One region of the Skermanella rosea genome, then DNA from elsewhere that is predicted to be linked to it. Evidence: predicted binding sites of a transcription regulator. Region 1 holds the regulator's gene; each other region holds the start of a gene.
What was found. The regulator LexA, encoded in region 1, represses DNA repair genes until DNA is damaged. The targets are predictions, from matches to a motif close to ATGTTCTANTTTGGTTC.
Positions count from the first base shown of each region.

Region 2: recA (recombinase RecA) is a predicted target of LexA. The motif match lies at 5,101-5,117, and genes of this name have one in related genera.
Region 3: recA (recombinase RecA) is a predicted target of LexA. The motif match lies at 5,211-5,227, and genes of this name have one in related genera.

Region 1 covers NZ_CP086111.1:2,640,071-2,647,877, forward strand. The annotation lists gene JL101_RS12120 (MATE family efflux transporter) at 1-48, shown strand, start outside; gene gyrA (DNA gyrase subunit A) at 313-2,994, shown strand; gene coaD (pantetheine-phosphate adenylyltransferase) at 3,067-3,606, shown strand; tRNA gene JL101_RS12135 (tRNA-Lys) at 3,695-3,770, shown strand; gene JL101_RS12140 (class I SAM-dependent methyltransferase) at 3,811-4,551, opposite strand; gene lexA (transcriptional repressor LexA) at 4,695-5,414, opposite strand; gene JL101_RS12150 (molybdopterin molybdotransferase MoeA) at 5,546-6,760, opposite strand; gene moaC (cyclic pyranopterin monophosphate synthase MoaC) at 6,757-7,239, opposite strand; gene trpC (indole-3-glycerol phosphate synthase TrpC) at 7,236-7,807, opposite strand, start outside.
Region 2 covers NZ_CP086113.1:460,450-468,256, forward strand. The annotation lists partial or broken gene JL101_RS37070 (ISAs1 family transposase) at 844-1,957, opposite strand; gene JL101_RS33390 (sensor histidine kinase) at 2,158-3,936, shown strand; gene recA (recombinase RecA) at 3,985-5,070, opposite strand; gene JL101_RS33400 (lysozyme family protein) at 5,369-6,475, shown strand; gene JL101_RS33405 (glycosyltransferase family 87 protein) at 6,733-7,807, opposite strand, start outside.
Region 3 covers NZ_CP086111.1:480,608-488,414, reverse strand. The annotation lists gene JL101_RS02290 (hypothetical protein) at 1-147, opposite strand, end outside; gene JL101_RS02285 (AAA family ATPase) at 285-1,154, opposite strand; gene alaS (alanine--tRNA ligase) at 1,156-3,816, opposite strand; gene recA (recombinase RecA) at 4,045-5,121, opposite strand; gene JL101_RS02270 (ATP-binding protein) at 5,294-7,711, opposite strand.

The DNA of each region.
Region 1 (7,807 bases):
TCGGTGGCCGTGCTGTCGATCCGGTTCCACCTGCTGTCGCGGGCATGACGGCGGGATATGCTGCGGACGGCCGATGCGCTATGGTCCGACTCCGCCCGGTGTCCGTCGGGAACCGCGGCCAAGGTGTAACGCATTGTTAGCGTCTGCAAAAACTGGTACACCCACCTTATATATGCCGGGTGTCCAAATCGCCGGGCGGTGCCCGGTGATCTTGCCCGCAGTCATCGTTTAACCTGAACCTGAGTTCGATTTTTGACCGCCAATCTCACACCTCCGCCTTCCGATATTTCGCCGGTCACCATCGAAGAGGAGATGCGGCGCAGCTATCTCGATTATGCCATGAGCGTGATCGTCAGCCGCGCGCTTCCCGACGTGCGCGACGGTCTGAAACCGGTGCATCGCCGAATCCTGTTCGCGATGAAGGAAGGCGGTTACGACAGCAACAAGCCCTACAAGAAGTCCGCTCGTATCGTCGGCGACGTGATGGGTAAGTACCACCCCCACGGCGACAGCGCGATCTACGATGCCATGGTCCGCATGGCCCAGGACTTCTCGATGCGCCTGCCGCTGATCGACGGGCAGGGAAATTTCGGATCGATGGACGGCGACCCGCCCGCAGCCATGCGCTATACCGAGGCGCGGCTGGCGAAGGCGGCGGAGAGCCTGCTCGACGACATCGACAAGGATACGGTCGACTTCCACCCCAACTACGACGAATCGTCGGCCGAGCCGGACGTCCTTCCCGCGCGTTTCCCGAACCTGCTGGTCAACGGCGCCGGCGGCATCGCGGTCGGCATGGCGACCAACATTCCTCCCCACAATCTGGGAGAGGTGATCGACGCCTGCTGCGCCTATATCGACGACAACGACGTCACTATCGAAGAACTGATGGAGCATGTGCCGGGTCCGGATTTCCCGACCGGCGCCCAGGTGATGGGCAAGGCCGGCATCCGGCAGGCCTACCACACCGGCCGCGGTTCGATCGTGATGCGCGGCAAGACCGAGATCGAGGAGATCCGCAAGGACCGCTGGGCCATCGTGATCAACGAGGTGCCCTACCAGGTCAACAAGGCCCGCATGATGGAGCGGATCGCCGAGGTCGTCCATGACAAGACGATCGAGGGGATCTCCGACCTGCGCGACGAGTCGGACCGCGACGGCGTGCGCGTCGTGATCGAGCTGAAGCGCGACGCCGTCGCCGACGTGGTGCTGAACCAGCTCTACCGCTACACCCCGCTGCAGACCTCGTTCGGGGTCAATGCGCTGGCGCTCAACGGCGGCCGGCCGGTGACGATGACCCTGAAGGACATCATCTCCGCCTTCGTCGCCTTCCGCGAGCAGGTCATCACCCGCCGGACCGAGTTCGAGCTGGGCAAGGCGCGGGAGAAGGCCCACACCCTGGTCGGCCTGGCGGTCGCGGTCGCCAACCTGGACGAGATGATCGCGCTGATCCGCCGGGCGCCCGATGCCGGCGTCGCGCGCGAGGAGATGATGGCCCGCGAGTGGCCGGCGGGCGACGTCGCGCCGCTGATCGCCCTGATCGACGAGCCGGGCAGGGCGGTCAGCCCGCAGGGCACCTACCGCCTGTCGGAGGCCCAGGCCCGGGCGATCCTGGAACTGCGGCTGAACCGCCTGACCGGCCTGGAGCGGGACAAGATCGGCGCCGACCTGCGCGAGGTCACGGACCGGATCGCCTATTATCTCGAAGTCCTGGCGTCGCGCACCCTGTTGCTGGAGATCCTGAGGACCGAGCTGCTGGAGATGAAGGAACGGTTCGGCACTCCCCGCCGGACCACCCTGATGGAGCTGGAGTTCGAATCCGACATAGAGGACCTGATCCAGCGCGAGGACATGGTCGTCACGGTCAGCCACTCCGGCTATATCAAGCGGGTCCCGGTCTCGACATACCGGGCGCAGAAGCGGGGCGGCAAGGGCCGCTCGGGCATGAGTATGAAGGCGGAGGATACGGTCCACGACCTGTTCGTCGCCAACACCCACACGCCCATGCTGTTCTTCTCCTCGCGCGGCATGGTCTACAAGCTGAAGGTCTGGCGCCTGCCGCTCGGTACGCCGCAGGCGCGCGGCAAGGCGCTGATCAACCTGCTGCCGCTGGTCGACGGCGAGACGATCTCGACCGTCATGCCCATGCCGGAGGACGAGACGACCTGGGGCGACCTGTGCGTCTTCTTCGCCACCAGCAAGGGCAACGTCCGCCGCAACAAGCTGTCGGACTTCACCAACATCCGGGCCAACGGCCTGATCGCGATGAAGCTGGAGGAAGAGGGCGAGCGGCTGATCGCGGTGCGGACCGGCACCGTGGATCAGGACGTGCTGCTGGCGACGCGCGGCGGCAAGTGCATCCGGTTCCAGGTCGACGACATCAGGATCTTCAGCGGCCGGACCTCCACGGGCGTCCGCGGCATCCGGCTGGCCGACGGCGACGAGGTGATCGGCATGTCAATGCTGAACCATGTCGACGCCGACGCGGACGAACGCGCCGCCTACCTGCGCCAGGCCAACGCCGAGCGCCGGGCGGCAGGCGAGGAGGCGTCGAGCGACGAAGCGCCCGATCCCGACGCGGAGGTCTCGACGAACATCGCCCTGTCGCCGGAGCGCTATGAGGAGATGCGGCGCAAGGAGGAGTTCATCCTGACCGTCTCCGAACGCGGATTCGGCAAGCGCACCTCCTCCTATGAATATCGGGTGACCGGTCGGGGCGGCCAGGGCATCTGGAATATCGAGATGAACGAGCGCAATGGTCCGGTCGTCGCCGCTTTCCCCGTCACGGATGACCATCAGGTCATGTTGGTGACTGATGGAGGGCAGATGATCCGGATGCCGATCCACGACGTCCGGATCGCCGGCCGCAAGACCCAGGGCGTCACCCTGTTCAGGGTGGCGCAGGGAGAGCGAGTCGTCTCGGTCGCGTGGCTGACCGAGGAGGCGGAAGCGGAGACCGCCGTGAGCGGGGGCGACGATGCGTCCCCCGAGTGATCGGCAGAGCAACGATCGGTGCAGGGGGCGGCAAGTTGAAGGGCGCCCCGACGTGAAGGGAAGAAGCGGCAGATGAGCAAACGGATCGGCGTCTATCCCGGGACATTCGACCCGGTCACCAACGGCCATATGGACATCATCCAGCGCGCCTCCCGCGTCTTGGACCACCTGATCGTGGGCGTCGCGCGCAATGCCGGGAAAGGCCCGCTCTTCTCCACCGAGGAGCGGGTCGCGATGGTCGAGGAGGATGTCGCCGCCTTGAAGCCTAACGGCACGAGGATCGAGGTGAGGCCGTTCGACAGCCTTCTGATGAAGTTCGCCGTGGACATGAACGCCTCGGTCATCATCCGCGGCCTGCGGGCGGTCTCGGACTTCGAGTACGAGTTCCAGATGGCCGGCATGAACGCCCGCCTGAACCCCAAGGTCGAGACAGTCTTCCTGATGGCGTCGGACCGCCACCAGTTCATCTCCTCGCGTTTCGTCAAGGAGATCGGCCGGCTCGGCGGCGACATCACGCATTTCGTCTCGCCCAGGGTCGCCGAACGGCTCGCCGCGCGCTTCGCCCAGGACGAAGGCGACGTGACCAAGCGCGTGCAGACCCTCAAGGTCTGACGCGCCCGCACCGTCGTCTCCGGGCGGATCAGGGTAAATGCAGGTTGACCGGAAGGGTCCCGGCCCCTATGTTCCGCCCCGACCCTGAGAGCGTGTAGCTCAGCTGGTAGAGCAACTGACTTTTAATCAGTAGGTCCTGGGTTCGAACCCCAGCGCGCTCACCAAAAAAGCCCCCGGAGACCAACGGTTTCCGGGGGCTTTTGGTTAGTCTGCATCAAGCTGCTTCAGCAGAGTTTCGGGCGGTACCGGCCAGTTGGTGAAGCAGCGCAGCACCGATCCGTCCAGGACACGCTCCAGCGACATGTCGCTGATCAACCCGCTCGTGACGATGCAGCGCTGGTACGTCCGAACCATGTGGCGCACACACAGGTACATCTTGGCTCGCGAGGCGGCGAAGGGGCGGATGTGGCGGCCTTCCGGCGACAGGCAGAATTCCGCCATGGCCGTGGGAACGCCCGGCCATTCCGGATCGAAGCAGTCGTCCAAGGCGACCACGCCCTGACCCGTGAGCAGGGGCGCGAAGTTGTTCAGGTCGTTCAGGACCGAGGGATGGTCATGGACGGCATCCAGGTGGAGGAAGCGGAGGCTGCCTCGCTCGACCATGTCAGGAGGTCCCTCCAGTTGCCGGAGATCCGTGGCGACGCATACCAGCCTGCTTCCGAGTTCCGGACAGCACCGGAGGATGTTCGCTTCGGCCACGGCCCGGGAAACCTCATGGAAGGCGTCGAAGCAGAACACGGTCTCGTCGGCGCGCGCCAGCAGGCCGAGCGCGACCGCGGACTTCCCCTTGTAGATCCCAAGCTCGCAGGTGTCGCCGCGGAATCCGCCTTGCTTCTGGATGAAGTCGATCAACCAAAACAGCAGGATGTCATGATTGTAGAACCAGCCTTCGATCTGGTCCTCGACATGCTCCTGATAGATCCGGAAGAGTCGGGAAACTTCCATGAAGCGGTCCAGTCAGCATCGTCCGCCCGGAGTGGCGTATCGCGGACCAGACTACCGCGCATTCGTAAACGAAAAGGGCGGACCGTAGAGCCTCGCAAGGCTCCCCAATCCGCCCCTCACGGCGGCGACCTGACGACTTCGCTTCAGTAACGCCGCAGCAGGCCCACCAGGCGGCCCTGGACGCGCACCCGGTCGGCACCGAAGATGCGGGTCTCGAAGGCCGGGTTCGCCGGTTCCAGCGCCACGGTCTGGCCCTTGCGCCGAAGGCGCTTCAAGGTCACCTCGTGCTCGTCGATCAGCGCCACGACGATCGTGCCGCTGTCGGCCATGTCGCACCGGTTGATGATGACCGTGTCGCCGTCCAGGATGCCGGCCTCGACCATGCTGTCACCGGCGACTTCCAGCGCGTAGTGGTCACCGGGGGGCAGCATCGTCGCCGGGACGTTGATCATGGCGCTGTTGTCGCGCAGCGCCTCGATCGGCGTACCGGCAGCGATCCGACCGTAGAGCGGAAGCTGGATCGCCTCGGCCTCGGTGCTGGCCTCGCGGCCGGCCAGGGCGCCGGTGAAATCGCCCTTGATGACGTTGGGCTGGAACTTCGGGCGGTCGGGCGCGCGCTGCTGCTGGCGGGCCGCACCGGCTTCCGCACCTTCCGGCAGCCGGAGCACCTCGAGCGCGCGGGCACGGTGGGGCAGGCGACGGATGAAACCGCGCTCCTCCAGCCCGGTGATCAGCCGGTGGATACCCGACTTCGACTTCAATCCCAGGGCATCCTTCATCTCGTCGAACGAGGGCGAGACCCCGCCTTCGCCCAGCCGGTCGTTGATGAAGAGCAGAAGCTCGTATTGTTTACGTGTCAGCATCTACGCCCCCTGCGCGCGGGACCAACCGGTCCAGAACAAAACAAAAACATCAATCTATGTTCTAGTTTGGTTCGCGGAAGGCGTCAAGCATTCGCTGAACATTTTTACCCTTGTCCGGCAGGTCCGGTCACCTAAAGACTCAGGACTCCGCCGCCCAGGGGAAGAAATTCGACAGTGTCGCCGGCCGATGCGGCCGGCGCGAAGGGCGGGCGGACCACCAGGCAGTCGGCCCGGGCAAGCACCGTCAGCAGCGAACTGTCCTGCGATTCGAAGGGGTTGGCGACCAGTTCGCCGTCCGGGCCGATACTCAGCGATGCCCTCAGGTAATCTTCGCGCTGGTCGTTCTGCTTGACGGGACGCCCCAGGACTGCGGTGCGGCGCGATCCTTCCTCCGCCGGAAGCCCGAGCAGGCGGCGGAGCGCCGGCCTGAGGAACAGGATGGCGCAGACCTGGCTCGACACCGGATTGCCGGGCAGGCCCAGGACCGGCACATCGCCCAGCCGGCCGAACATCAGCGGTTTGCCCGGCCGCATGGCGATCTTGTAGAAATCCAGGTCCATGCCGCGGTCGCCCAGCACGGCGCGCACGAGATCATACTCGCCCGCCGAGGCCCCGCCGGACGTGACCAGGATGTCCGCCCGCTCGGCACCCGCGACGAGTCGGGCCAGCGACTCCGGCGTGTCCAGGGCCACGCCCAGATTGACCGGAACGCCGCCGCAGGCCGTGATCAGGCCGGCCAGGGCGAAGGCGTTCGAGCTGACGATCTGGCCCGGCCCGAGAGCCTCCCCGGGAAGCACGATCTCGTCGCCCGTCGCCAGGATCGCGACCCGGGGGCGGCGGCGGACGCGGAGCCAGGGCCAGTTCATCGCGGCGGCAAGCCCGATGTCCCGCGCCGTGAGCATGCGTCCGGCCGGTATACCGACTTGCCCCTGCCGGAAATCGATCCCCGCCAGCCGGACATGCCGGTGGCGACCGACCGACCGGAGGACGGTGACCGTGGCGCCGTCCGACTCGGTGTCCTCCTGCATGACGACGGCGTCGGCCCCGTCGGGCATCGGCGCGCCCGTGAAGATCCTGACCGCCTCTCCCGGACCGACATGCCCCCTGAAGGCGTTTCCGGCCGGAGCTTCCCCGATGCGGCGCAGCTTCGCGGGGATCTGCGCCACGTCGGCGCACCGCACCGCATAGCCGTCCATCGCCGACATGGAGACCGGCGGCTGGGTGAGCCGGGCGGTCACGTCCTCCGCCGTCACGCGGCCGAGCGCCTCGGTCAGTCCGACCAGTTCGGCCGGCAGTGGCGACAAGGCGGCGAGGACGCGGGACCGTGCTTCGGCGACGGAGATCATCGCGGAGTCCCGTACTCGCCGCTCTTTCCGCCCGCCTTATGGGCCAGCCGCACGTCGCCGATGGTCATGGCGCGGTCCACCGCCTTGCACATGTCGTAGACGGTGAGAGCCGCGACCGACACGGCCGTCAGGGCCTCCATCTCGACGCCGGTGCGGCCCTTCAGCTTGCAGGTCGCCGTGATGTCCACGGCGTTGCGGCCGGGGTCGCAGGTCAGGTCCAGCTTGACCGAGGTCAGCGCCAGCGGGTGGCAGAGCGGGATCAGGTCGGGCGTCCGCTTGGCCGCCATGATCCCGGCGAGCCGCGCGACGGACAGCACGTCGCCCTTCTCCACCCCGCCGGACAGGATCAGGGCCAGGGTCTCCGCCGCCATGAAGACCGACCCGGTGGCGGTCGCCGTCCGCTCCGTCTCGTCCTTGTCGGAGACGTCGACCATCACGGCGCGTCCCTCGGCGTCGAAATGCGTGAAGCCGCCGGTCATGCGGCGGCCCGGCGGGTCAGCAGGGACCGGGTGGCCTCCGTCACATCGGACTGGCGCATCAGGCTCTCGCCGACCAGGAAGCAGCGGGCGCCGGCCCTGTCCATCCGCTCCAGGTCCTCGGGCCCGTAGAGACCGCTCTCGCTGACCAGCAGGCGGTCCGCGGGAACACGTGCCGCCAGTTCCTCCGTGACGGCAAGATCGACCGTCAACGTCTTGAGATTCCTGTTATTGATGCCGATCAGTTCACATGGAAGATCAAGTGCGCGGTCGAGTTCCACGCCGTCGTGGACCTCCACCAGGACGTCCATGCCGTAGCGAGCCGCCACCTCGGCCAACTCGCGGGCCGTCGCGTCGTCAAGGGCGGCCATGATCAGCAGGATGCAGTCGGCCCCCAGTGCCCGCGCTTCAACCACCTGATAAGGATCAAGCATGAAGTCCTTGCGAAGACACGGTAATTCGCAAGCCGCACGGGCTTCCACCAGGAATGAATCCTGGCCCTGGAAATAGGGGATGTCGGTCAGCACGGACAGGCACGCGGCCCCGCCGGCCTGATAGGCCCGCGCCAGCT
Region 2 (7,807 bases), on a different replicon from region 1:
GCGCAGGTAAAAGCCATCATTCCGGATACTATTGCCAATAGTATTCTGCTCATCCCAAGCACCCTCTGAAGAAAATCCCGAAGTTTTGCAAAATGCCGTCCGATCGGAACAGCTCCGGCGCTTGCTTGTTCCTGAACGGCAGCGCGACGGCGTCTGCCCGGGCAGGCCGATGTGACGGGCGCACTCCGGCGCTGTGACCTCAGTCCGCATGTAGGAGGGGTGTCCGGAGGAGATCGACGATCGAACCTCAAATTCCGGACGAGGGATTCGAGAAGAAGCTCAAAGCGGCGGCAGGATTCGCCACTCCGGGAAATCTCCGGCAAATCGCAGCCCGAACGTCCCGGAGTTTTGACCCGAGTTCGCCTACAGGGGCTGAAGAGCAACGCCTCTTCTTACCGTCGGCATACTCGCCTCACGGAGGAATTTTCAAATAGTCCCGATGGTATGACTTTCCGGCAAGTGTCTGGAAAAGTGGGTCAAGCGATAGGAATATGGGCATTCTAAACAACGCATTTAGGACCATCATGTAAGCCCTTGAAAGTCTACGACTTTTCGTCTTTGCTGCAATCCATGTTTTCCACTCGGAAATGTACCATCCCCGGGCCGAAGGATGGATAAAAATCTATGCCTATCTTCCAGAGATACTTGCAAGTAAATTCCTGTTAGTATTTGAAGATCAGGATGTTTCCTGAACTATCCTTACTTGGTCCGTAGGTACAATCATGTCTGCTGCACAGGCTCGCGAGCGATTCCCGTACCGGTCCGGTGGTGTCGATGTTCCCCTCCTCTGCACGGAGCCGATGATCATCGATCAGGTGTCGGCGCAGGGCTGTTCAGTTCTCGCTATGAGAGGCGATATGCGAGCGCATTGTCGAAGTTGAGCGCGTTGACGTAGAGTTCGCGGGCGATGTTCTGGACGCCGTTGGCCCGCAGGATGTTGATCGCGAAGCTGCGGAACCGGGCGACGTGGGTGGGCTTGACGCGGGTTCGGCTGGCGTCCTCGCCGAACGTGACGTCGCGGACCCAATGGCTCCGGTTTTCAATCGCCCAGTGCCCCCGGACCGCCCGTCCGAACGCCTCGGCGCCGAGCGCGACCTGGCAGGCGTAGAACGAGACGTCCTCGGTGGCGTGCCACAGGCCTGACCTGGTGTCCTTGTGCCAGGTCAGGCGGGCGACGCGGGCGGCGCAGACGATTAGGCCGTCCCATTCGGCGTCGAGTTTGCCCCGGACATCGAAGGTCTCGACCGTGCGGGTCTCGTGGCGGCCGTGGCCCTTGGGATCAACGCTCCTGTGGCTTTCGGCCGGGGGCTGGGTGGCGGCGATGGCCTCGAGCGTGGCCAGCAGGGTCGGCTGGTTGGCCTTGACCTGGGCGAGCAACGCGTTGCCGGTGTCGCGGGCCGCCTCAAAGGTTTTTTTGACAGTGCAGCGCGTCGGCGGTGAACAGCACGCCGCTCAGGCCGAGCTCCGCGATCAGGCGCTGGGCCGCCGGGATCTCGTTGCTCTTGTCGTCGATCTCGCTGTGCGCCAGCAGGATCGCCGCCTCCGAGGCGAACGCGCTGAGCGCCTGGGCCGCCTTGCGGTCGTTGAGGTGGTCGAAGCTGCCCTTGAGCGTCTTGCCGTCGAGCGCGATCGCCGGCATCCCGCCCTCGGGGCGCGCCAGCAGGCTGGCGGCGTGCCGGCGGAACGCCCGCTCCAGGGCGTCGGCGTCGAGGTCCTGGAGCACGGTGCGCAGGGTGTTGACCGATGGCGCCCGCCTCAGGGCGACGCCGAACAGCTCGTTGAGCAACTCCCGGCGCTGCTCCAGGAAGACGATGATGCGGCGGTACGAGGTCGCGCCGGACAGCAGCGCCAGCACGGTGAACAGCAGCAGCGGCGCCAGCGGGTAGCGCTTGCCCGCCGCGCGCCGCGGATCGGGAACCTCGCCCAGGGCCGCGAGAAGCCGGCCGAACGGTACCATGGCAACCCCCAAGTCCAGGAATTGCCGAGCAAGGATTCACACATTCGCGCGAGATGGTAGACTCTTTCTACGCTGCTTCACACCCCGCCAGGACTCGCTGCGCGCGAGTCAGGCGCGCAACGGGGAGAACTGAACAGCCCTGGGTGTCGGCGGCTCTCCCGGCCGAAGGCGCGACGGCGGCGGGAAGATGTTCCGATCCGGTGTGGACCCGCCTTGCCGGCGCTCTCGTGGGTCCGAGCCTTGGGTCCGCCCGGGTCGAGTTCGTCTGGCCTGGCGATCATGGCGGCGGACCGGGTCCCGCTGGCCGGCCGCCCGCCCGGCTGGAGCGAGAGCATGTCCTGGCCGAGAGCGAGGAAGCGGTCCTGGACGCCATCGCCCGGGGAGACGGTCTGGACGGCATCCTCGACCGCGTCTGCCGCTCGTCGGATGCCCTGTTCGAGGGGGCGCGCTGCTCCATTCTGCTCGCCGAACCCGATGGCGGTGTCCTGCGGTTCGGGGCGGCGGTCGGTTCGATGCCCATCGCCTTGCCCGACAGGTCGCGCGACGCCGGCGAGGCGGAAGAAGTGGTGCTGACCAGCGACGCCGCCTCCGATCCGGCGTGGCGCGGGTTCGTCGCGATCGCCCTTGCCCACGGCATAAGGTCCTGCTGGACCTTTCCCTTGGGACGCGGCGGGGCGGTCCACGGGTTCCTCGTCGTCCACCACGAGGAGGCCCGTGGCCCGAGCGGGGCCGAAGCCGCCCTGGCCCGGCGCTTCGCGACGCTGGCCGGCCTCGCCGTCAAGCGGAAACGGACGGAGGAACGCCCGTCGGAAGACGGGGAACGGCTCGCATCGGCGATGCAGGGGGCCGGCATAGGTTTCTGGGAATGGGATATCGCCAAGGGCACGCTTTACTGGTCGCCGCTGCTGAAGCGCATGCTCGGGATGGAACCGGGGGACGAGCCGGTCCCGGGCATCACGTTCGAGGGCCTGCTCCATCCCGACGACCGGGAAAGGGCAGGGGAGGTCCTGCGGCGCCACCTGGCCGAACGGGAACCGTACGACGCCGAGTTCCGTGTCCGGCAGGCGGCCGGAGACTGGCGCTGGATCCGGGTCACCGCCCAGGCCGGGCGGGATGCCGGCGAACGGCCGGTCCATCTCGCCGGGTGCGTCTTCGACATCACCGATCGGATGCGGCGCGAGAGCGAATTGAGCGCCGCCCGCGATGCGGCCGAGGCGGCAAGCCAGGCGAAATCCCGATTCCTGGCCCATATCGGCCAGGAGCTGCGGTCCCCTCTCGCCTCCCTGCTGGGAGTTGGCGAGGCCCTGAAGGACGCCGCCCTCGCACCGCCGAGCGCCCATGCCGGGGAAATCACCGCGATCATCGACAGCGGCGGCCGGCAGCTGGCCGGATCGATCAACGACATCCTTGAGATGGCCCGGCTGGAGTCCGAACAGGTCGAGTTCCACGAGGAGACGGTCGTCCTGGCGGCGATCCTCGACGAAGCGATCCGATCGGTCCGGGCGTCGCAACGGGAACCCCGGCACAAACTGACGCTCGACCTGCCCAGCCCTCTGCCCGTGCTGTCGGCGGACCGGCACCGCCTGACGCAGGTGCTGACCTATGTCCTGGGGAACGCGGTCGACTCTTCGCCGAAGCACGGCCATATCGCCGTCAAGGTCAGCAGGACCGAAACCGCCCTTGAAATCAGGGTCGAGGATGCCGGACCCGGAAACGCCGACGACTTCGCTCCCTCCCTCCTGCATCCCCTCTACCGCCTCGGGAGCGTGACGGCCCGGCCGTACCGGGGCAACGCCCTGGGACTCTTCATTTCCAGCGTCCTGGTCGAGCGGCACGGCGGCAGCCTCGAGGTCGAGAGCAGGTCCGACAGCGGCAAGACGGTCCATATCAGCCTGCCGGCGGAACGCCTGGCGGCGGGCCGGCCGATGCCGGCGAACGGATCGAAGGTATGGCGTCACGTGGCGCGAAACGTGATCTGACGGGCCGCGGGAAAGGGCCGGCAACCCGCCCTTTCCCGCCGGAAACCCTTACGGAGCGGCCTGATCGTCGGCCGCCTCGCCGTCGCCGTCCGGGGACCCCATCATCGCACCCGCGACGAGCCCGGCGTTCTCCCGGATCTTCGACTCGATCACGTCCGCCATGTCCGGGTTGGATTTCAGGAAGGTCCGGGCGTTCTCCTTGCCTTGCCCGATCCGCTGGCCGCCGTAGCTGAACCAGGAACCGGACTTCTCGACGACCCCGGCCTGCACGCCCAGATCCAGGAGCTCTCCCGTCTTGGAGATGCCCTCGCCGTACATGATGTCGAACTCGACCACCCGGAACGGCGGGGCCATCTTGTTCTTGACCACCTTCACGCGGGTCTGGTTGCCGACCACGTTCTCCCTGTCCTTGATCGCGCCGATGCGGCGGATGTCGAGACGCTGGGAGGCGTAGAACTTCAGCGCGTTGCCGCCGGTGGTGGTCTCCGGATTGCCGAACATGACGCCGATCTTCAGCCGGATCTGGTTGATGAAGATCACGGTGCAGTTGGATTTGGAGATCGAGCCGGTCAGCTTGCGGAGCGCCTGGCTCATCAGACGCGCGTGGCGGCCGACATGGCTGTCGCCCATCTCGCCTTCCAGCTCGGCGCGCGGCACCAGGGCCGCGACGCTGTCGACCACCAGCACGTCGATGGCGCCCGAGCGCACCAGCGTATCGACGATTTCCAGCGCCTGCTCGCCCGCGTCGGGCTGGGAGATCAGCAGCTCGTCCACGTCGACGCCCAGCTTGCGGGCATAGGCGGGATCCAGGGCATGCTCCGCGTCGACGAAGGCGCAGATGCCGCCACTCTTCTGGGCCTGGGCGATGACATGCAGCGTGAGCGTCGTCTTGCCCGAGCTTTCCGGGCCGTAGATCTCGATGATGCGCCCCTTGGGCACGCCACCGATGCCGAGCGCGATGTCGAGCCCCAGCGAACCGGTGGAGATCGCCTCCACCGCGGGCATCTCGGCGCCGCCCCCGAGCTTCATGATGGCGCCCTTGCCGAACGAGCGTTCGATCTGGGTCAGGGCGGCGTCAAGGGCTTTCCGGCGGTCCGGAGTGGTCTCGGCCAACCTTGACGGGGATGAGGACATTGCAGCGCTCCCAAATTCAGAATGCACCTTATGTACTCATTTTGTTCCCGCTTTGCAGGGTAGGGCACCGGCCGGCCGGCCGCTCATTGGGGGTAGCGCCGGATCGGCGCGACATCGCGGGGACCATGCCGCGATCCTATCCCATCCGGATAGTTGCCGGACCGGAGAAGTCCCTGTAAGGTTCCCGCAACTAGAACAAATCATGAACATCCTGGACGCCTGATCATGCCGCCGTCCGCGCCGTCCCATGCCCGGGGCGGCCCGCGGGCAGGGCCGGCCCGACGACGGAGGAAGCATCATGAAGAGGACCGGCCAAGCCATCGGGGAACTCGTCGCGCGACCGCTGGGCACGGGAATGATCCGCACGGCGGTGGGCGATCGCGCGTCGGATCTCCTGATGGCCTATGTCCGGCGGGCCGCCCTGGGGCTGGTCGTCCTGGGCGTCGTCCTGGGTGCCGCCCTGCAGATCGGCGGGATGTCCCTGCCGGACCGGGATGGGCAGGCCGGGTCGGCGGAGGGTTCCGGCCAGGCCAGGACGCTCGACGACATTCTGGCGGAGGCGGGCGGGCCGGAGATCGCCGCCTTCGAGTTCGGCGAAGACCCCGACGATCCGCCGGTCGGGCTCGGCGAGCCGGACGCGTCCGGCATCGGGAGCCTCGTCGCGCGCCTCAACCGCAGGGCCGGAACCCTGGCGGTGATCGACGAGGCCGCCGCCAGGGTCGGCGCGCCCGCGCGCCTGATGCGCGCCATAGCCAGCCTGGAGTCCAGCCTCGACGCCACGGCCAGGGCATCGACGAGCTCTGCGACCGGACTCTACCAGTTCATCGAGGCGACCTGGCTGTCCAAGGTCCGGACCCACGGGCGGAAATACGGCCTGGGCCATCTCGCCAGGCATATCCGCAGAGGACCGCTGGGCGAACCCGTCGTCGACGATCCCCGGATCCGCGAGCAGATCCTGGCGCTGCGCGAGGATGTCAGGCTGAGTGCCTTCCTGGCCGCGGAGCTGACGGTCGACAACAGGCGGCGTCTCCAGAAGCTGATGGCTCGCCCGGTCACGCAGACCGAGACCTATCTGGCCCACGTCTTCGGCGTGGCCGGGACGGCGCGCTTCCTCAAGGCTGCCGAAAGCACGCCCGACAGGGTCGGCGCCTCGGTGTTTCCGAAGGAGGCCAGGGCAAATCCGGGCCTTTTCCGGATGGGCGGCCAGCCGGCGACGCTCGGGGAGATCCGGAAGCGGTTCATCGCGAAGATGTCCCGGCTCGACCTCCCCGATCGGCTGGCCGCCATCGACCGCGTCGCTCCGGCGCGGGCGACCGCGGCGGAGCAGGACGGCGAACTGGCCGGGCTGGCGGACTGGCGTGACGGGAGGGGCGAGGAGCAGGTCGCCGCGTCCGCGGAGCGCTGAGGTTCCGGCCTCGCCGCGGGACCTGACCCGGTGCGGCGAACAAGGTGGCATGACGGAATAACTCATCTGGAATGAATTATTGCCGCTTGCCTCGCGCGGCTCGGTATATTAGTTTTTGCACTGCAGCAGCGATGCTGCATGCGCCTCTTTGGGCGTTTCCTCCCTAGACTCAAGGCCACCCCTCGGGGTGGCCGTCTTTTTTCATGGACGACCCGCCGGGCAGGAATGGCACCGGTCGGCGACGCGAGATCCCCGCGTCATTTCCGGTCCCGGAACCACTGGTCCGCCATCAGGAGCAGAAGAGCCCAGGCATAGGCCGATCCGATCGTGGCCTGCTGCCATCCCGGGGCGGACATGAACCGGTCGAGCAGGACCGGCACCGGAACGATCAGCAGACAGGCCGCGACAGCCAGCGCCGGGGTCAAAGGCGGCCGGAAGAACAGCGGAAGCAGGAACAGGCTGTAGTGGACCCAGGCCAGGGGCGAGGCGACCAGGGCGCCCAGCAGGCCGAGGGCGCTCGTTCGGAGGGGGTCCGGCCGGTGCCGGCGTGCCCGGACGGCGAGCCCGACGAGCAGCACGAGGCTCGCCGCCAGGCCGGCGGTGCCGTACCCGGACCGCAGGAACAGCCCGGGCAGCGACGCATTGGTCAGGAAGGCGCCGCGGTCGGCATCGTGCGATATCGCGTCGAGCCAGAGCCGGTAGATGCCGGCCCCGTACAGCACCGCCGGAACCAGGCTCAGCACGGCCGCGCAGCACCCGGCGGCGACGGCGGCCCTTGCATGCCCGGCCAGCAGCAGCAGCCCGGGCCAGACCAGGAAGTTCGGCTTGACCGCGACCACCACCCCGATCAGCAGCCCCGCCGCCAGCGGCCGGCCGCGTTCCAGGAGCAGCCAGGCTCCGGTCGCCGCGAGCGCCAGGGGCACATAGATCTGCCCCAGCACCAGCGTGTCCCAGAAACCCGCCGCGGCACAGGCCGCCAGCGCCGGCATCAGCGGGGCTTCCGGCCGGTAGCGGCGGACCAGCAGGGTGACCAGGGCGACGTATGCCACCGCCGTGACCGCCCACCAGAGCCGTAACGCTTCCGCCGGGTCGAGATATGAGAGCGGCTGGAACAGGAGCAGCGAGACCGGCGGGTTGAGGTTAAGGTTCCAGCTTTCGAACCCGGGCATCTCGACCCGGAACGTCAGCCCTGGATAGATCCCGTAAGGGTCGAGCCCCTCCGCCGCGGCGCGTCCCGCCCCCATGAACGAACCGAAGTCCCACAGCAAGGCTCCCGGCAGCGACCGCTGGAGCTGCCAGACGATCAGCGCCGTCAGGCCGGCCGCCAGCAGT
Region 3 (7,807 bases), 2.2 Mb from region 1:
CTGCCCGAGGCGCGTCAACTCCTGGTTCGTGCGGCCCTGTTCCGCTGACAGGCGGACCAACTCCTGGTTCATGCAGACCAGCTCTGCGGACATGCGGCCCTGTTCCGAAAGAATGCGTTCCTGCTGTTCCAGGATGGTGGAAAGCATCGGCTCAAGCCGATTGAGGATTACAAGCGCTTCATCCGGCTTTTCCATGTCGCGGGCATCTTCCGACGGAAGTCACTGGCTGACTCTAACCGTTACGACCGCATTCGTCACGAACTTTCGAGGTATGCCCTCTCCCTTCAGCCGCCTCCCCGTTCGCGCCGGCTGAGGAAGGCTAGACGCTCGAACAGGTGGACGTCCTGCTCGTTCTTCAGCAGGGCGCCGTGGAGCGGCGGGATCAGCTTCTTGGCGTCGCGGGTGCGCAGGGTTTCCGGCGACACGTCCTCGACCATCAGCAGCTTGATCCAGTCCAGCAGCTCCGAGGTGCTGGGCTTTTTCTTGAGGCCGGGAGTCTCGCGGACCTCGTAGAACAGGGTCAGCGCTTCCCGCAGCAGGTCGCCCTTCAGTCCGGGGTAATGGACCTCGACGATGCGCGCCATCGTCTCCGGCTCGGGGAAGCGGATATAATGGAAAAAGCAGCGGCGCAGGAAGGCGTCCGGCAGTTCCTTCTCGTTGTTCGAGGTGATGATCACGACCGGACGCCGGCGCGCCTTCACCACCTGCCGCGTCTCGTAGACGAAGAACTCCATCCGGTCCAGTTCGAGCAGCAGGTCGTTGGGGAACTCGATGTCCGCCTTGTCGATCTCGTCGATCAGGAGCACCGGCGCCTCCGGCGCGTCGAACGCCTCCCACAGCTTGCCCTTGACGATGTAGTTCGCGATGTCGCGAACCCGCTCGTCGCCCAGCTGGCTGTCGCGCAGGCGGCTGACGGCGTCGTACTCGTACAGGCCCTGCTGAGCCTTGGTCGTGGACTTGATATGCCATTGGATCAGCGGGCGGCCCAGCGCCCGCGCGATCTCCTCGGCCAGGATCGTCTTGCCGGTGCCGGGCTCGCCCTTGACCAGCAGCGGGCGCTGGAGCGCCACCGCGGCGTTGACCGCCACCCGCAGGTCCTCGGTGGCGACGTAGTTGTCGGTGCCGGTGAACTTCTTCGATTCAGGAGGGGTCATCTCAGGCAGCTCCCGCCATGGCCTGCTCTATCGCCGCGACGGCGTCACCGGCGTTGGCGCCGTCGGGTCCGCCGGCCTGGGCCATGTCGGGGCGGCCGCCGCCACCCTTGCCGCCGACCGCAGCCGCCCCCGCCTTGACCAGTTCGACCGCGCTGAAGCGGCCGGTCAGGTCCTCGGTCACGGCGACCACCAGCGACGCCTTGCCGTCATTGACCGCGACCAGCGCGATCACGCCCGAGCCGACCTGCTTCTTCATCTCGTCGGCCATCGGCTTCAGGTCCTTGGCGGGCATGCCGTCGAGCACGCGCGCGGCGAACTTGATGCCGGCGACTTCCTTCTCGCCGCCGCCGGCAGGGCCGGCGCCGCCGCCCATGGCGACCTGTCGGCGAAGGTCGGCAAGCTCCCGCTCCAGCCGGCGTCGCTCCTCGACCAGGGCCGCGACGCGGGCCGGCACCTCGGCCGGCGTCGCCTTCAGGGCCGCGGCCGTCTGCTGGAGCAGGTGCTCCTGCTCGTTGAGGTAAGCCGCGGCGCCGGCGCCGGTCAGCGCCTCCACGCGGCGGACGCCGGCGGCCACCGCGCCCTCGCCGACGATCTTGAACAGGCCGATGTCTCCGGTGCGGCGGACATGGGTGCCGCCGCACAGCTCGATCGAGAACTCCTTGTTGGCGTCCGGGTCCCGCCCGCCCATGGAGACGACCCGGACCTCGTCGCCGTACTTCTCGCCGAACAGCGCCATGGCACCCAGCTCGACCGCTTCCTGCGGGCTCATCAGGCGCGTGACCACGTCACTGTTGCCCAGGACCCGCCGGTTGACCTCCGCCTCGACAACGGCGATGTCCTCGGCGGTCAATCCCACCGGCTGGCTGATATCGAAGCGCAGGCGTTCCGGCGCCACCAGCGAGCCCTTCTGGGTGACGTGCCCGCCCAGCCGGCGGCGCAGCGCCTCGTGCAGCAGGTGGGTCGCGGAATGGTTCGCCCGGATCGCGGCGCGGCGGGCGGTATCGACCCGCAGCTCGACCACGTCGCCGACCGAGACCGCGCCCTTGGCGACCCTGGCCTGATGGACCCACAGCGCGCCCAGCTTCTTCTGGGTATCGGAGACCGGCACCTCGGCGCCCTCGGCCGTGAACATCACGCCGCTGTCGCCGACCTGGCCGCCGGACTCGCCGTAGAAGGGGGTCTGGTTGACGATCACCTGGACGTCGGCCCCGGCCTCGGCCTTCTCCACCCGCTTGCCGTCGACGATCAGGGCCAGCACCTTGCCCTCGGCCACCTCGGTGTCGTAGCCCAGGAACTCGGTGGCGCCCAGTTCGTCGCGCAGCTCGAACCACAGGGTCTCGGTCGCGGCCTCGCCGGAGCCGGCCCAGGCCTTGCGCGCCTCCGCCTTCTGCCGGCCCATGGCTTGGTTGAAGCCGTCGATGTCCACCGTGCGGTTGCGGCCGCGCAGCACGTCCTGGGTCAGGTCGACCGGGAATCCGAAGGTGTCGTAGAGCTTGAACGCAACCTCGCCGGGCAGCGATCCGCCTTCGGGAATGCCGGCGGTCTCCTCGTCCAGCAGGCGCAGGCCACGCTCCAGCGTCTGCTTGAACCGGGTCTCCTCCAGCTTCAGCGTCTCGGTGATCAGCGGCTGCGCCCGCACCAGCTCCGGATAATGCGTGCCCATGAGCTGGACCAGCGCCGGGACCAGCCGGTACATCAGGGGTTCCTTGCAGCCGATGATGTGCGCGTGCCGCATGGCGCGGCGCATGATCCGGCGCAGGACGTAGCCGCGCCCCTCGTTGGACGGCAGGACGCCGTCGGCGATCAGGAACGAGGTCGAGCGCAGGTGGTCGGCGATGACCCGGTGCGAGACGGCGTGCGGGCCGTCGGCGGCCACCTTGGTGGCGTCGGCCGAGGCCAGGATCAGCGTGCGCAGCAGGTCGATGTCGTAGTTGTCATGCTTGCCCTGGAGCACGGCCGCCAGCCGTTCCAGGCCCATGCCGGTGTCGATCGAGGGCTTGGGCAGGTCGATCCGCCGGTCAGGCGTCACCTGCTCGTACTGCATGAACACGAGGTTCCAGATCTCGATGAAGCGGTCGCCGTCCTGGTCGGCGCTGCCCGGCGGCCCGCCGGCCACCGCCGGGCCGTGGTCGTAGAAGATCTCCGAGCAGGGGCCGCACGGCCCGGTGTCGCCCATGCGCCAGAAGTTGTCGTCGGTCGGGATGCGGATGATCCTGCCGTCGTCCAGGCCGGCGATCTTCCGCCACAGGGCGGCCGCCTCCTCGTCCGAGGAGTGGACGGTGACCAGCAGCCTGTCCGCCGGAAGCCCGTACTCCTTCGTGATCAGGTTCCAGGCATGCTCGATGGCGCCTTCCTTGAAGTAGTCGCCGAACGAGAAATTGCCGAGCATCTCGAAGAAGGTATGGTGCCGGGCGGTGTAGCCGACATTGTCCAGGTCGTTGTGCTTGCCGCCGGCGCGCACGCATTTCTGGCTGGTGGTCGCCCGGGAATAGGGCCTGGTCTCGGCCCCGGTGAAGACGTTCTTGAACTGCACCATGCCGGCGTTGGTGAACATCAGCGTCGGGTCGTTGCGCGGCACCAGCGGGCTGGACTCGACGATCTGGTGACCCTGACTGGCGAAATAGTTCAGGAAGGTGGCGCGGATGTCGTTGGCGGTCTGCATGATGGCGCTCGGTTCCCAGGACGCAGGTATGGTGCGGCCCGTCTTCTGTTCAAAGGTTTCGGCCGACACGGGTTTACCTGCTTGTACCGTGCCGGTGGGGCCGATGTCCACCGATGCCCGACCGAAGCCCCGGGGAATGCCCAAACGGAAAAGCCGCGCGGTCCCGAAGGCCCGCGCGGCTCGCTTTCCGGTGCGCGATACCCCGGGCAGGGTATCGCGCGGTGCGGATCAGTCCGGGCTGCTGGCCTCGCCGTCGGCTTCCGGCGTGCCCATCATGGCGTTGGCGACCAGGCCGGCGTTGGCGCGGATCTTGGCCTCGATCGCGTCGGCCACTTCCGTGTTCTGGCGCAGGAAGTTCTTGGCGTTCTCGCGGCCCTGGCCGATCCGCTGGCCCTCGTAGCTGAACCAGGAGCCGGACTTCTCGACCACGTTGGCCTGGACGCCGAGATCGAGCAGCTCGCCGACCTTGGACACGCCCTCGCCGTACATGATGTCGAACTCGACCACCCGGAACGGCGGGGCCATCTTGTTCTTGACCACCTTCACGCGGGTCTGGTTGCCGACCACGTTCTCCCTGTCCTTGATCGCGCCGATGCGGCGGATGTCGAGGCGGACCGAGGCGTAGAACTTAAGCGCGTTGCCGCCGGTCGTGGTCTCCGGATTGCCGAACATGACGCCGATCTTCAGCCGGATCTGGTTGATGAAGATCACCGTGCAGTGCGACTTGGAGATCGAGCCGGTCAGCTTGCGGAGCGCCTGGCTCATCAGGCGGGCATGCAGGCCGACATGGCTGTCGCCCATCTCGCCCTCCAGCTCGGCGCGCGGCACCAGGGCCGCGACGCTGTCGACCACCAGCACGTCGATGGCGCCCGAGCGGACCAGCGTGTCGGTGATCTCGAGCGCCTGCTCGCCCGCGTCGGGCTGGGAGATCAGCAGCTCGTCCACGTCGACGCCCAGCTTGCGGGCATATCCCGGATCGAGCGCGTGCTCCGCGTCGACGAACGCGCAGGTGCCGCCATTCTTCTGGGCCTGGGCGATGGCGTGGAGGGCCAGCGTGGTCTTGCCCGAGCTTTCCGGGCCGTAGATCTCGATGATGCGGCCGCGCGGCAGGCCGCCGATGCCGAGCGCGATATCCAGGCCGAGCGAGCCGGTCGAGACGACCTCCGCCTCCGTCGGGGTCTCGCGGGCACCGAGCTTCATGATGGAGCCCTTGCCGAACGCGCGTTCGATCTGACCGAGGGCCGCGTCTAGTGCCTTTTGCTTATCCATGGGACTTTCAACCAAACGCAAGGGTGCGGACGACATGCTGGGGCCCCTCTTCTCTCATACGGTCGGCAGGAGTGCAACGTGAAGAGAATGTACTCTTTCCGTTCCTCCCTGCCAAGGGACAATCAGAACATAAAGAGAACGAATTGCCCGTTCCATATTCCGCAGCCGTCCGGAGGAGCCCGATCTGTGGAAGCGGCCGCGGCCCGTTTCACCCGTCGCGCAGGACCTCCTTCACCTTGCCGGCAAGCTGCTTGAGACTGAACGGCTTGGGCAGGAAATGGATGTGCTCGCCGGCGTCGATCTGGTCGCGGAACTTGTCCTCGGTATAGCCGGAGATGAAGATCACCTTCATTTCCGGACGCTTGTCGCGGACGTGCCGGATCAGCGTGGGCCCGTCCATGTGCGGCATCACCACGTCGCTGACCAGCAGGTCGACCCGGTTCGACTCGGAGTTCAGCAGGCTGAGGGCCGCCTCGCCGCTGCGGGCTTCCAGCACCTGGTAGCCCTTGTTGCGGAGCGCCCGGGCGCTGAACACGCGCACCGCGTCCTCGTCCTCGACCAGCAGGATGGTCCCGGTCCCCGTCAGGTCCCCGGCCGACCGTTCCCGGGCCTCGCTCTCGGCTTCGGCCGTGGCGCCGGCGGCCTTCGCCGACTGGTGGCGCGGCAGGTAGATGGTGAACTTGGCGCCCTCGCCGGGGGCACTGTCGACGAAGATGAAGCCGCCGGTCTGGCGCACGATGCCGTACACGGTGGACAGGCCGAGGCCGGTGCCGGAACCGACCTCCTTGGTCGAGAAGAACGGCTCGAAGATGCGGGCGATGTTTTCCTTCGGGATGCCGATGCCGGTATCCGACACCTCGATCGCGACATATTCGCCGGGCGGCATCTCCTCGTGCTCGCGTCGGGTCGGGCCGTCGGTCGAGACGTTGCTGGTCTGGATGGTCAGCCGCCCGCCGCCCGCCATGGCGTCGCGGGCGTTGACGGCGAGATTGATGATGACCTGCTCGAGCTGGCCCTGGTCGACCTTGATCAGGCCCAGGTCGCGGCCGTGGGTCATCTTCAGCTCGATGTTCTCGCCGATCAGCCGGCGCAGCAGGTTCGACAGCTCGGCCAGGACGTCGGTGATGTTGAGCACCCGCGGCTGCAGCGTCTGCTGGCGCGAGAAGGCCAGCAGCTGGCGCACCAGGTTGGCCGCCCGGTTGGCGTTCTGCTTGATCTGCATGATGTCGCTGAACGACTGGTCGCCCGGCTTGTGCCGGAGCAGCAGCAGGTCGCAGAAGCCGATCATCGCGGTCAGCAGGTTGTTGAAGTCGTGGGCCACGCCGCCCGCGAGCTGCCCGATCGCCTGCATCTTCTGGCTCTGGGCGAACTGCGCCTCCAGGCTCTTCTGCTCGGTCAGATCGATGAAGTGAAGGATCATTCCGGAGCCGGAACCTGGCCCGGCCTCGCCGCTCCCTGATCCGTTGCCCGACCCGCCGGCCATCCGGCGGGCGTAGAGCTGCGCCATCTTCTTGTCGCGGCCCTGGGCGCGCAGGTTGACCTCGAACGGAGCGATCATGTCGGAGCCGGACTTGATCTGCTCCAGGCGGGCGACCACCGTGGACCGCTCGCCCGCGCTGAACAGCTCGGCCAAGGGGCATCCCATGATGCTGCGCAGCGGGCGTCCCACCATGGTCAGGAATGCCTGGTTGCATTCCGCCAGCCTGCCGCCCTCGTCGATCAGCGCGATGCCGATCGGCGCCTCCTCGAAGAAGCTCTGGAACCGCTGCTCCGACAGGTGCAGGGCCTCGCGCCACTCCCGCTCGGGCGTCAGGTCCCGCACCACCGAGCGGGTCCGCAGCGACCGGCCGTCGCCCGACGCCACCACGGTCTGGACGATCGATGCCTGGAACCGCCGCCCCCCGGGGCCCTTCATGGTCACGTCGCCGCGGCTCTCGGCACCGGGGAACGGGCTGTGCGCCGCCGACGCGCCGGGGGGCGGTTCGGCCAGGACGTCGTGCAGCCTGACCTGGCTGCCGACCAGGTCGGCCGGCGTGCAGCCGAGCCATTCGGCCAGGGTGGCGTTGGCGTACAGGAAGCGGCCGTCCTGATCGACGGAATAGAAGCCGATCGGCGCGCTGCCCATGAAGTCGGACAGGTTCGCCTGTTCGTCACGCAACTGCTGCTCGGCCAGCTTGCGTTCGGTGATGTCCTCGACCACCCACTTGACCAGCTTCTCCCCGGAGTCCGGGCCGTCGGCGGCCGGATCCGCATCGGTCAGCGGCATCACCTGGACCAGGAACCATGGCCGGCCCGGCTCGAAGGCCAGCTCGGCGGACGCCGCGTCGCCGCGCAACGCCGCATCGACCAGTTTGCGGATGCCGGCGGCCATCTCCGGGTCATGATCGAAACGCAGCCGGAACGACTCGAGCTCGTCCTTGCCGGCCCCGCCGGCCAGATGGCGGAAGACGGCGTTGACCTGCACGACGCGGCCGTCACGGCCGGTGATCATGCGCCCTACCGCCCCCGCCTGGAAGGCGCTGGCCAGCATCGCCCGCTCGCCATCGGTCCGTCCCCGGCCAGATGCCTGGAGCGACGAGATCCTGCTCGCCAGCGCGGCGCCGCCGGCGGCGAGAAGGGCGAACATGCCGCCGCTCAGGGCCACGGGATCGGTCACGATCCCCCCTGCCGCCAGCCCCAGCCCGGCGGCGCCGACCGCCGCCAGCCCGCCCGCGCCGAAGAC